DNA from 2 places in the Kineococcus esterisolvens genome. Region 1 is predicted to be linked to the other one. Evidence: riboswitches for the same ligand, from Rfam matches in the RefSeq annotation. Region 1 holds a riboswitch; the other holds the start of a gene.
The links. A riboswitch is a leader RNA that binds a small molecule or an ion and turns the genes downstream of it on or off. The one in region 1 is predicted to bind thiamine pyrophosphate.

Region 1 (5,837 bases):
CGCTGGTGCCCCGGTGCCGGCCCGGGCCGGCCGCTGCGCGGCGTGCGGGCCCTGCTGCGGCTGCTGGCCGCCACCGGTGCGGCCGTCGCCGCCGGCGCGCTCGTCGGGCCGCCGGCCGCCTGGTGGCAGGCCGGGCACGTCACCTGGGTCGACCTGCCGGTGTGGGCCGCCCGCAACGGCCTCAGCGTGCTGCTGCTGGCGTGCGTCGGGCTGCGGCTCGTCGCCACCAGCGCACGGGACGGGTCCGCCCCGGTGCCGTGCGCTCCGGTGGCCCGCCGCCGCTGGGCCGAGGGCGTCACCGCGTTCGCCGTCACCGCCGTCGCGTACGCGGTGCAGTTCACCGTCCCCGGGGTGCCCGACCTGGTGTTCCTGCTGCCCGTGCTCACCGTCTGGGCGGCGCTGCGCTTCTGCACCCGCACCGTGGTGTGGCACAGCCTCTTCACCGGCCTGGCCGCGCTCGTGCCCACCCTGCTGGGGCACGGCCCGTTCGCCGCCGAGCCCGACCCGGCCCTCCGTGCGCTCGCGGGGCAGGCCTTCGCCGTGCTCACCACCGTCATCGGGCTCGTGCTCGCCCTGGGCCGCGACGAGCGCGACGAGCTGCTCGCGGAGGTGCGCCGGCAGGCCGACGACTCGCAGCGGCAGGCCGAGGCCGCCGCGATGCTCACCGACGCCCTGCGGTCCCTGAACTCCGCCGCCGACACCCGCCAGGCCCTGTGCGAGGCGACGGCTCGCATCACCGGCGCCGACGGGGTGTACCTCGCCGAGCCCGACGGGCGGGGGGACCTCGTCACCCGGGCGGTCTGGGGCGAGGGGATGGTCCCGGTGAGCACCCCCGCCGACGAGCCCACCGTGCTCGCCGACGCGTTCCGGCGCGGTGCGCCCGTCTTCGTCAGCGACCTGTCCGGGCACACCGGCGCCTCGGGGCGGCTGCGCGACGCGCTCGGCGCCGTCTCGGTCGCCTACCAGCCGATCACCGCCACCGACGGGCGGACCGCCGGCCTGCTCGCCAGCGTCTGGCGCACCCGGGTCCAGGAACTGCCCGCGCAGACCCGGGTCGTCCTGGCGACCCTGGCCCAGGAGGCCGCCCACGGCGTGGAACGCGCCGACCTGCTGGCCCAGCTGGCCGTGGCCGCCGAGCGCGACCCCCTCACCGGCCTGGCCAACCGCCGCCGCTGGGACGAGACCACCACCAAGGAGATCGCCCGCGCGGTCCGCAGCGGGCTGCCGCTGTCCTTCTGCCTCATCGACCTGGACCACTTCAAGCGCTACAACGACACGCAGGGGCACCTGGCCGGCGACGACCTGCTGCAGGAGTTCGCCGCGGCCGCCGCCGGCTGCCTGCGCGAGGTCGACACCCTCGCCCGCTGGGGCGGGGAGGAGTTCGTGCTCGCGCTGCCCGGGTGCAGCGCCGCCGGCGCGCGCGCCGTCGCCGACCGCATCCGCGCCGCCGTGCCGCACGGGCAGACCTGCACGATCGGCGTCGCCCAGTGGCAGCCCGGCCTCAGCGCCGCCGAGGTCGTCGCGCTGGCCGACATCGCCCTGTACGAGGGCAAGGAGGCGGGGCGCAACACCACCGTCGTCAGCGACACCCCCGCCGTCACCCCCGCCGTCACCCCCGCGGCCCCCGCTCCCGTCGCCTGACGGGGCCGGACCCGGCCGGGTCAGGCCGGGTCGGGGCGGGTCGGGGCGGGTCGGGGGGCGGTGTTAGGTTCGCCCGCGACACGGGGTGCCCCGCGAGGGGCTGAGATCACACCCGTCGAACCTGACGCAGGTAGTGCTGACGAAGGGATGTCACGGCGTGGAAGCCGGAAACCCCGCGCGCCCGAGCGCGCAGCAGGTCGCGGACGTCCGCGACGCCCTGGCCCGCGAGCACCCGCTGGTGCAGTGCCTGACGAACTCGGTCGTCACCACGATCACCGCCAACGCGCTGCTCGCCGCCGGCGCCGCACCCGCGATGGTGGACAACCCCCGCGAGGCCGCCGAGTTCGCGCAGGTCGCCTCCGCCGTGCTCGTGAACGTCGGCACCCTCGACGACGAGCGGGCCCGCGCCATGGCGCTCGCCGCCGCCTCCGCCCGCGCCGCGGGGAACCCGTGGGTGCTGGACCCCGTCGCGGTCGGCGCGCTGGGGTTCCGCACCCGCACCGCCCGGGAACTGCTGCAGCACGCACCGGACGTCGTGCGCGGCAACGCCTCCGAGGTCATGGGCCTGGAGGGTTCCGGTGCCGGCGGGCGCGGCGTGGACTCCACCTCCCTGGCCGAGGACGCCCTGGCCGCGGCGCACCGGCTCTCGGAGCGCACCGGCGGCGTCGTCGCGGTCTCCGGCGAGGTGGACGTCCTCGTCCACGGGGACCGCGTCGTGCGGGTGCGCGGCGGATCACCGCTGCTGACGCGCACCACCGGCGCCGGCTGCTCCCTGGGCGCCCTCGTCGCCGCCTGCACCGCCGTCACCGGCGACCCGCTGCTGGGGGCCGTCACCGCGCACGCGCACGTCGCGCTGGCCGCCGAGCGGGCCGCCGCCCGCTGCCCGCGGCCCGGGAGCTTCGCGATCGCGTGGATCGACGAGCTGGACGCCGTGGACGCCGCCGCCCTGCGCGCGGACCTGGCCGGCACCGGGCGGCTGGCGTGAGTGCCCGGCCCTTCGACCCCTCGCTGTACCTGGTCACCGACACCGCGATGTGCGGGCCGCGGGGGGTTCCCGCCGTGGTGGGCGAGGCGGTCGCCGGCGGCGTGAGCGCCGTGCAGGTGCGCGGCAAGGGCGCGAGCGACCGGGACCTGCTCGCGCTCGTGCGCGCCGTGCAGGACGTGCTGCGCGGCACCGGTGTCCCGCTGGTCGTGAACGACGCCGTGGACGTCGCGCTGATCGCCGGCGCGGACGGCGTGCACCTGGGCCAGTCGGACCTGCCCGCGCAGGAGGTCCGCCGCCTGGTGGGGCCCGACGTCCTCGTGGGGCTGTCGGTCTCCAGCGTGGAGGAGGTGCGTGCCGTCCCCGCCGGGGTCGTCGACCACCTCGGGGTGGGGCCCGTGCACGCCACCGGCACCAAGACCGACGCGGCCGCCCCGCTGGGACCGGACGGTGTGCGCGCCGTCGTGCGGGCCGCCGCCGGGACCCCGTGCGTGGCGATCGGCGGTCTCCACGCCGGGAACCTGCACGAGCTGCGCGGCACCGGCGTCGCCGGGTTCTGCGTCGTGTCCGCGGTGTGCGCCGCCCCCGACCCGCGCGCCGCCGCCGCCGGGCTGCGGGCGCGCTGGGACGGCCGCCCCGCGGCGGGATCCCCGGTGGACCGGTGAGCGCGCGCGTCGCCCTCACGATCGCCGGCAGCGACCCCAGCGGGGGAGCGGGGATCCAGGCGGACCTGAAGACGTTCGCCGCCCTGGACGCGTTCGGCACCGCCGTGCTCACCGCGCTCACCGCGCAGAGCACCCGCGGCGTCGCCGGGGTGCACGTCGTCCCGGCGGACTTCGTGCGCCGCCAGCTGGAGGTGCTGCTCGACGACGTCACCGTCCACGCCACCAAGACCGGCATGCTCGCCGACGCCGCCGTCACCCGCGCCGTGGCGCTGGTGCTGCGCGAGCGCCGGCCCGGCCCCGTCGTGGTCGACCCCGTCATGGTCGCCACCAGCGGCGACCGGCTGCTGGACGCCTCCGCCGTCGCCGCCGTGCGCGACGAGCTCGTGCCGGTGGCGGACCTGGTGACGCCCAACGTCCCCGAGGCGGCGGTGCTGCTGGGCGCGAGGGCCGCCCGCGACCCCGACGAGGTCGCCGCCCAGGCCGAGGAGCTGCTGCGGCGCACCGGCACCGCGGTGCTGCTCAAGGGCGGGCACCTCGACGGCGCCGAGAGCGTCGACGTGCTCGCCGAACCCGCCGGAACCCACCTGGTGCGGCGACCGCGGCTGGCCACCGTGAACACCCACGGCACCGGGTGCACGCTGTCCGCGGCGATCGCGGCGATCGCCGCACGCGGTACCGGGGCGCCGGTGAGCTGGCTGCCCGTCGTGGAGGAGGCCCGCGACCACCTGCAGTGCGCGCTCGCCGGCGCCGACGCGCTGCACGTCGGTTCGGGCAACGGCCCGCTGGACCACTCCCGCACCCACCACCGGAGGACCTCGTGAGCTTCACCGACGAGGCGTGGGAGCGCACCGCGCACCTGCGCGCCGCCATCGACGACTGCCGGTTCCTGCGCGAGCTGGGCGACGGGACCCTCGACCCGGGGGTGTTCCGCCACTACCTCGAGCAGGACGAGATCTACCTCGCCGGGTACGGGCGGGCGCTGTCCCTGCTCGCCTCGCGCGCCCCCGACGTGGCGAGCGCCGCGTTCTGGGCGTCGTCCGCGCACGGCGCCGCGGTGGTGGAGACGGCCCTGCACGGCGACCTGCTGGGTTCCGGTGCGCTGCCGCCCGCCGACGGCCCGGCGCACGCCTCGCCCACGACGCTGGGGTACGTCTCGTACCTGGTGGCGACGGCGGCGACCGCCCCGTACCCGGTCGCGGCGGCGGCGGTGCTGCCGTGCTTCTGGGTGTACGCCGACGTGGCCCGTCGCCTGGCGCGCTCGGCGACCGCCGTGCTGGACGCCGGCGCCGACCACCCGTACGCCCGCTGGGTCGCCGCCTACGACGCGGAGGAGTTCCACACCTCGGTGGCCACGGCGCGCCGGCTGGTCGACGAGGCCGCCGAGGGGCTCGGCGACGTGCGAGCGCTGCACGAGGCGTTCGCGACGGCGACCCGCTACGAGTTCCTCTTCTGGGAGACCGCCCTGCACCGCGAGGACTGGCCGTCGCCGCTGGCGGCCCCGGCGCCCGCCTGACCCGCTCGCCCTGGACCGATCCACCCGTGCGGGTGCGGGCGACCGCCGCCGACCCCGCCCGGGATGGGATCGTGGGAGCGATGCAGCACGCCGACGCCACCGCCCCCGCCCCGGCGAGGACCGCCCGCGGCGCCGCCCGCGACCCCTCGCTGGACGTGCTGCGCTCCGTCGCCCTCGTGCGGGTGCTGCTGTGGCACGCGCTGGCGTGGGCGTGGCTGAGCTGGGTCTTCCCGGCGATGCCGGTGATGTTCTTCCTGGCCGGCTCGCTGCTCACCGCCGGCACCGCGCGCCGCCCGTGGTGGCGCACCGCGCTGCGCCGCGCGCGCCGGCTGCTGGTGCCGTTCTGGGCGTTCGGCGCCGTCGTGCTCGCCACCACCGCGCTCACCGCCTGGCGCAGCGGTGGGGCCCCGGCGGTGGGCGAGGCGCTGCCCGACGGCGTGCGGCTGCTCGGCTGGCTCGTGCCCCTCGCCCCGCCGGAGGGCGCCGAGGGGCAGCAGGGCTGGCTGACCTCCCACCTGTGGTACGTCTCCGACTACCTGTGGCTGCTGGTGCTCGCCCCGCTGGTGCTGCGCGCCGCGCGCCGTCCCGCCGCCGTCCTCGCCGTCGCCCTCACCGGCCTCGCCGTCCTGGAACTGGGCCCGCTGGTGGGCCTGCCCACCCCGGAGGGGGCGCTGCGCACCGCGCTGGGCGACCTGCTCTGCTACGGCGGCTTCGCGGTGCTGGGCGCCGCGTGGGCCCGGCGCGGCGGCGCGGCGGGCGAGCCTCGCACCCCGCGCGGACGGGCCGCCGCGGCCGTGCTCGGCGTCGCGGCGCTCGCGGCCGCCGCCGCGCTGACCCGCCTCGTGCCGCTGGACCGCGGCTCCCTGAACTCGTCCTGGCTGCTGCTGGCCCTCGCCGCCCTCGGCTGGCTCGCCCTGCTCGCCGCCGTCGCCGGCCCGCTGCGGCGCTCCTCGGCGCGCCCCCGCGTCGCGGGCGCCGCCCGCGCCGTCACCGCCCGCGCCGTCACCGTCTACCTGTGGCACCCCGCGGCGATCGT
Region 2 (5,837 bases), on a different contig from region 1:
GGTGCCCACGGCGCTGCCGACGGCCACCCTCTTCTTGTGCTCGGTCCCGAGGACTCGACCGTTCGCTGTCGTCACTGCCATCTCCTTCGACGGGGACCAGTCCCGCACTGGACTGTCATCGGTCCTACTGTTGACAGTAGAACGCGGAGACTTTCCCACATCGTGGGAGGCGCTTGTCAAGGCCCCGGGCGAGTCGCCACGGTCCCGCGGTCAGCCGGCGGTGGGCTCCACGCTGCGGCGCATCCGCTGCTCGATCCGCGCCGCGGCCTCCCGCATGTGGGTGCGCAGGAACTCCCGGCCGCCGGCGGCGTCGCCGGCCTCCAGGTGGTCGGCGATCGGCGCGTGGCGCTGGTACGCCATGTTGTGCAGCGCGGTCTGCGGCCCCGCCGCCGTGATCGCTGCGCGGGCCAGGCCGCTGATCGAGCGCCAGCTGTGCAGCAGCGTGGTGTTCCCGCTCAGCTCGCAGATGCGCTCGTGGAAGGCCAGGTCCGCGTCCAGCTGGGCGGTGACGTCGCCCTCCGCCTCCCGCAGGTTCTCCAGCTCCTCGCGCACCCGCGCCACGACGGAGGTGCGGTCCTCGCGCGCGCAGATCAGTTCCAGCGCCAGGCTCTCCAGCGCGTGCCGGACGGTGAAGATCTCCTCGACCTCGCGCTCGGTGACCACGCGCACCGAGAGGCGGCCGCGAGCGTCCGACGTCAGCAGGCCCTCCTGCTGCAGCTGACGCAGAGCCTCGCGCAGGGTCCCGCGGCTGACGCCGAGCGCCTCGCTGAGCTCCACCTCCGCGAGGTGCGTGCCCGGGGTGAGCTCGCCCGAGCTGATCGCCTCGCGCAGCCGGGCGTGGATGAGCTCGCGCCGCGTCTGCAGCTCGATGGACCCCAGCGCGTGCAGCGACGACTTGGCTCCGGGGGTCACCGGCTCAGGGTATCCGGGGCGACGTGCCGCCCCCGCCCGTCCGGAGCGGTCGCCGGGTCCGGTAGACGTGGGGACCTCGCCCCGCGTCCAGGAGGTCTGCGTGCACTGGATCGTCCTCGTGCTCTCCGGTGCCCTCGAGGCGGTGTGGGCCACGGCCCTGGACCGCTCGGAGGGCTTCACGAAGCTGTGGCCCACCGTCGTGTTCGCCGTCTCGGTCGTCGCCAGCATGGCCGGGCTGGCGTACGCGATGCGCGAGCTGCCCGTGGGGACGTCCTACGCGGTGTGGGTCGGGATCGGCGCCGTCCTGACGGTGGCGTACGCCATGCTCACCGGCGCCGAGAGCTTCTCCGCGCTCAAGGTGCTGTTCCTCGCCGGGATCGTCGGCTGCGTCATCGGGCTCAAGGTCGTGCACTGAGCGCTCCAGGCCTATCCTCGGCTCGCCACCGGTCACCGAGGGCGGCGTACGACGACGGTGTCGAGGACGGGAGTGGGCGCGTGGCGCTGAAGGTGCTGTTCATGGGGGGCACGGGGATCATCAGTTCCGCGTGCGCGGCGCTGGCGGTGGAGCGCGGGGTGGACCTGACGGTCCTCAACCGCGGGGGCACGGCGTCCAAGCGCCCCCTGCCCGCGGGCGTGCGGCAGGTGACCGCTGACGTCCGGGACGTCTCCGCCGTGCGGGAGGCGCTGCGCGGCAGCGAGTTCGACGTGGCCGTGGACTTCCTGGCGTTCACGCCCGAGCACGTCGCCGCCGACGTGGAGACGTTCCGCGGGCGCGTGGGGCAGTACTGGTTCGTCTCCAGCGCCTCCGCCTACCGGAAACCCGTGGGCCACCTGCCGATCACCGAGTCCACCCCGCTGGCGAACCCGTTCTGGCAGTACTCCCGCGACAAGATCGCCTGCGAGGAGCTCCTCGCGCGGGCCTACCGCGAGGAGGGGTTCCCCGCTGCGGTGGTGCGTCCCAGCCACACCTACGACCGCACCTCGCCGCCCGTGGACGGCGGCTGGACCGTGGTGGAGCGCATGCGCCGCGGCGCGCCCGTCGTCGTGCACGGCGACGGCACCTCCCTGTGGGTGCTGACCCACCACACCGACTTCGCGAAGGGGTTCGTGCCGCTGCTGGGCGAACCGGCCCTCACCGGTGACGCCGTCCACATCACCTCCGACGAGGCGGTCACGTGGGACGCCGTGCACCGCGCCCTGGCCCGCGCCGCCGGAGCGGACGAGCCGGTCCTCGTGCACGTGCCCTCCGACGCCATCGCCCGCGACGACCCCTCGCGCGGGCCCAGCCTGCTGGGCGACAAGGCGCACTCGGTCCTCTTCGACAACACCAAGCTCAAGCGCCTGGTGCCGGGTTTCGCGGCGACCACGAGCTTCGCCGCCGGCGCGCGCGAGATCGTCGAGCACCACGACGACCACCCCGAGCTGCGCCGCACCGACCCCGACGCCGACGCCCGTCACGACCGGCTCGCCGCCCGCTGGGGCTGAACCGCCCCGCGACCGGGCGCGAGCGCACCCGGTCGCGGGGAGCGCCCGGCCGGCCGCGCGTCAGGAGGTGCGGACGTCCTGGCCGCGCTGCAGGCCGGGGGGCTGCTCACCGGTGGCCTTGCGGTACCAGACCGCCGCCTGGCGCTCCACGAGCAGCCGGCTCAGGCCGATGATGGCGCCGGAGGCCAGCGCCCACGCCACGGCCTCCTTCCACGCCACGTCCGGGTCCTCCGGGTTGGCCGGTGGCGGCGACTTCGTGACGCTCACCCAGATCTTCTTCGTGAGGCGGTTGGCGACGGCACCCGCCGCGACGGCGGCGCCGGGGCCGACGAGCTTCCAGACGATGGGACTCATGGCGTGCACCCTGCCCTACAGCAGGTCCAGGAACCACCGCAGCACCGGCGCCAGCGCCGTGGCGGTCGCGCCCACCAGGGCCACGACGAGCACGACGGTGACCAGGCGCACCCCCCGGGAAGGGCCGCCGTCCGGTCCACGCAGGTGTCGCAGCACACCCCCATCCTGCTCGCCCACCGCGGGGGCGGGGGAGCGGGGTAGGGTTGGCGCCGAACGACAGGGGAGCGCCGCAGGGCGCTGAGAGTGCGGGCAGCCGCAGACCCTCGAACCTGACCCGGTTAGCACCGGCGTAGGGAGTCGGGCGATCCTCGACCCGTGGCCACCGTGGCCGCGGGTCCCCCTCCTGCACCCAGGAGGCCACCGTGAGCACCACCCTCGGCAAGAGCACCGGACGCCGCCCCGCCGGCCGCTGGCGCACCGTCGACCTCGTCACCAGCGCCGTCCTCGGCGTCGCCTTCGGCGTCGTCTTCTGGGGCTGGCACTTCGCCTACAGCGCCCTCGACCCGTTGTTCGCCCTGTTCCCGCCCGTCGCGGGCCTCGTCAGCGGCGTGTGGCTGCTGCCCGCCGTCGTCGGGGCCCTGGTGGTGCGCCGGCCCGGCGCCGCGCTGCTGACCGAGCTGGTCGCCGCCAGCGTCGAGGCGCTGCTGGGCACGCAGTGGAGCGCCGGCGTGCTCGTCTCCGGCGCCGTGCAGGGCCTGGGCGTGGAGATCGCGGTGGCGCTGTTCCTGTGGCGGCGCTGGACGCTCGCCGTCGCGGTCCTGGCCGGTGCCGTGGCCGCCGCCGCCGAGTCCGTCTACGAGTGGTCCGCCTACTGGGCGGCGTGGAGCTGGGACTGGAAGCTCGTCTACGCGGGCTTCTTCGTCGTCTCCGGCGTGCTCGTGGCGGGTCTGGGCGGCTGGGCCCTGGTGCGGGCCCTGGCGCGTTCCGGCGCCCTGTCCGCGTTCGCCGCGGGCCACGAGCACCGCACCCGTGGCTGAGGCGGCCGGCGCGGCACCGGCCGCCCTGCGGGTGCGGGGGCTGAGCGTCACCCCGCCCGGCGCCGCGCGACCCGTCCTGGACGGGGTCGACCTGGACGTCCCCGCCGGCCAGCGCGTCCTGCTCGCCGGGCCCAGCGGCGCGGGAAAGTCCACCCTGCTGCGCGCCCTGGCGGGCGTGCTGGAGGAGGGGCCCGGCGGGGAGCCCGTCGCCACCGGCGAGGTCCTCGTCGCCGGTGAGCCCACCCGTCCCGGCGCCGCCGGCCTGCTGCTGCAGGACCCGCAGGACGCGGTCGTGGCCGCCACCGCCGGGCGCGACACCGCCTTCGGGCCGGAGAACCTCGCGCTGCCCCGCGAGCAGGTGTGGGAGCGGGTGGCCCGGGCCCACGCCGCCGCCCGCTTCACCGCCGGGCGCGGGCGGGAGGTGGCGACCCTGTCCGGCGGCGAGCGCCAGCGCTTGGCGCTGGCCGGCGTCCTGGCGCTGCAGCCCGGCGTCCTGCTGCTGGACGAGCCCACGTCGATGCTCGACGCCCCCACCGCCGAGGCCGTGCGCGCGGCGGTGCTCCGGGCCGCCGCGGGGCGCACCCTCGTCGTCGTCGACCACGACCTGGCCGGGTGGGCCGGGCACGTGGACCGGGTCGTCCTGCTGGGCCGCGACGGCCGCGTCGCCGCCGACGGCCCGCCCGGGCGGGTCCTCGTCCCGGGAGCGGGCGAGGGGGAGCTGTGGCTGCCCGGTGCGCCGGAGCCCGAGCCCGCCGCCGTGCCCGCGGGACTGCTCGCCCCGCGGCTGCCGGTGACCGGCGACGTGCTGCGCGGTGCGGGGCTGGGGCTGGTGCGCCGCCGCCGCGGGCTGCGGCCCCCCGCCCCCGCCACCGTCCTGACCGGTGTGGACGTGGACGTGCCCGCGGGGCGGGTGACCCCGCTCGTGGGGGTCAGCGGGTCCGGCAAGTCCTCCCTGCTGGGCGTGCTCGCCGGGCTCACCCGCCCCACCGCCGGGGAGCTGCGCGCCTGCGGCGCCCTGGCGGGCGGGGTGCGCCCGCAACCGTGGCGGTGGCGCTCGCGGGAGCTGGCCGCGCGCACCGGGTGGGTGCCGCAGACGCCCGAGCACGCCTTCGTGCGCACCACCGCGCGCGCCGAGGCCGCCGCCACGGCGACGGCCCTGGGCCTGCCCGCCGCGCACGCCGACGCCCTGCTGGAGCTGCTGGGCCTGGCGCACCGCGCCCGGGTGGACCCGTTCCGCCTCTCCGGCGGGGAGCAGCGCCGCCTGGCCCTGGTGGGGGCGCTGGCGGCCTCCCCGGCGGTGCTGCTGGCCGACGAGCCGAGCGTCGGGCAGGACCGGCGCACCTGGTCGGTGGTGGCGGGGCTGTTGCGCGCGGCGGCCCGCGACGGCGCCGCGGTCGTCGTCAGCAGCCACGACGAGCGCCTCGTGCGGGTCGTGGACCCGGGCGGCGACGGGGCGGTGCGCCTGCACGCCGGCCGGCGCGTCGCCGCCGCCGTGCCCGCCGCCGTGCCCGCCGCCGCGGGGAGGGCGTCGTGAGCGCCGACCCCGCCGTGCGCGCGACCGCGCCCGCCGTCGCCCACGCCGATGTCCACACCCCTGTCCACAACTGTGGGCAGTGCCGTGGGGACAACCCTGTGGGTGGTCCTGTGGGAGCTGTGGAGAACGGGCCACCGCCCACCCCCGCCGAGCTGCGCAGCGCCGGGCCGGGTCCGCTCGTGCGGCACTGCGGGCCGCTGCCGCTGCTCGCGGTGTCGCTGCTGGCGGTGCCCGCCTCGTTCGCCGCGACGACCTGGGTGGCCGGTGCGGCGGGCCTGGCCGCTCAGCTGCTGTGCCTGCCGCTGGTGGTGGAGCGCTGGCGGGCGCTGCCGCGCCGGTTGCTGCCGGGGGCGGTGGGGGCGCTGTCGGTCGGCTGGTCGGCGTGGCTGCTGGGCGAACCCGGTCAGGGGGACCCGCTGCAGGCCGCGCTCACCGCCGCGCTGCGCCTGGCGGTGCTCGTCCTGCCCGGGGCGCTGCTGCTGGCGCACCTGGACCCCAGCGAGGCCGGTGACCACCTCGCGCAGCGGCTGCGGCTGCCCGGCCGCGTGGTGGTCGCGGTGGTCGCCGCGCTGGGG

Region 2: it holds a riboswitch for thiamine pyrophosphate, as region 1 does, so the genes downstream of both, ACRYR8_RS20030 (ECF transporter S component) here and thiM (hydroxyethylthiazole kinase) in region 1, are expected to answer to the same signal.

The regions. Positions count from the first base shown of each region.
Region 1 covers NZ_JBJLRI010000016.1:11,484-17,320, forward strand. The annotation lists gene ACRYR8_RS07605 (GGDEF domain-containing protein) at 1-1,641, shown strand, start outside; TPP riboswitch at 1,713-1,806, shown strand; gene thiM (hydroxyethylthiazole kinase) at 1,799-2,626, shown strand; gene thiE (thiamine phosphate synthase) at 2,623-3,288, shown strand; gene thiD (bifunctional hydroxymethylpyrimidine kinase/phosphomethylpyrimidine kinase) at 3,285-4,109, shown strand; gene ACRYR8_RS07625 (TenA family protein) at 4,106-4,801, shown strand; gene ACRYR8_RS07630 (serine hydrolase) at 4,882-5,837, shown strand, end outside.
Region 2 covers NZ_JBJLRI010000106.1:3,078-8,914, forward strand. The annotation lists gene ACRYR8_RS20000 (MFS transporter) at 1-81, opposite strand, end outside; gene ACRYR8_RS20005 (GntR family transcriptional regulator) at 211-912, opposite strand; gene ACRYR8_RS20010 (DMT family transporter) at 1,013-1,327, shown strand; gene ACRYR8_RS20015 (NAD-dependent epimerase/dehydratase family protein) at 1,429-2,397, shown strand; gene ACRYR8_RS20020 (DUF4235 domain-containing protein) at 2,458-2,751, opposite strand; gene ACRYR8_RS20025 (hypothetical protein) at 2,767-2,907, opposite strand; TPP riboswitch at 2,960-3,064, shown strand; gene ACRYR8_RS20030 (ECF transporter S component) at 3,114-3,728, shown strand; gene ACRYR8_RS20035 (ATP-binding cassette domain-containing protein) at 3,721-5,262, shown strand; gene ACRYR8_RS20040 (energy-coupling factor transporter transmembrane component T family protein) at 5,373-5,837, shown strand, end outside.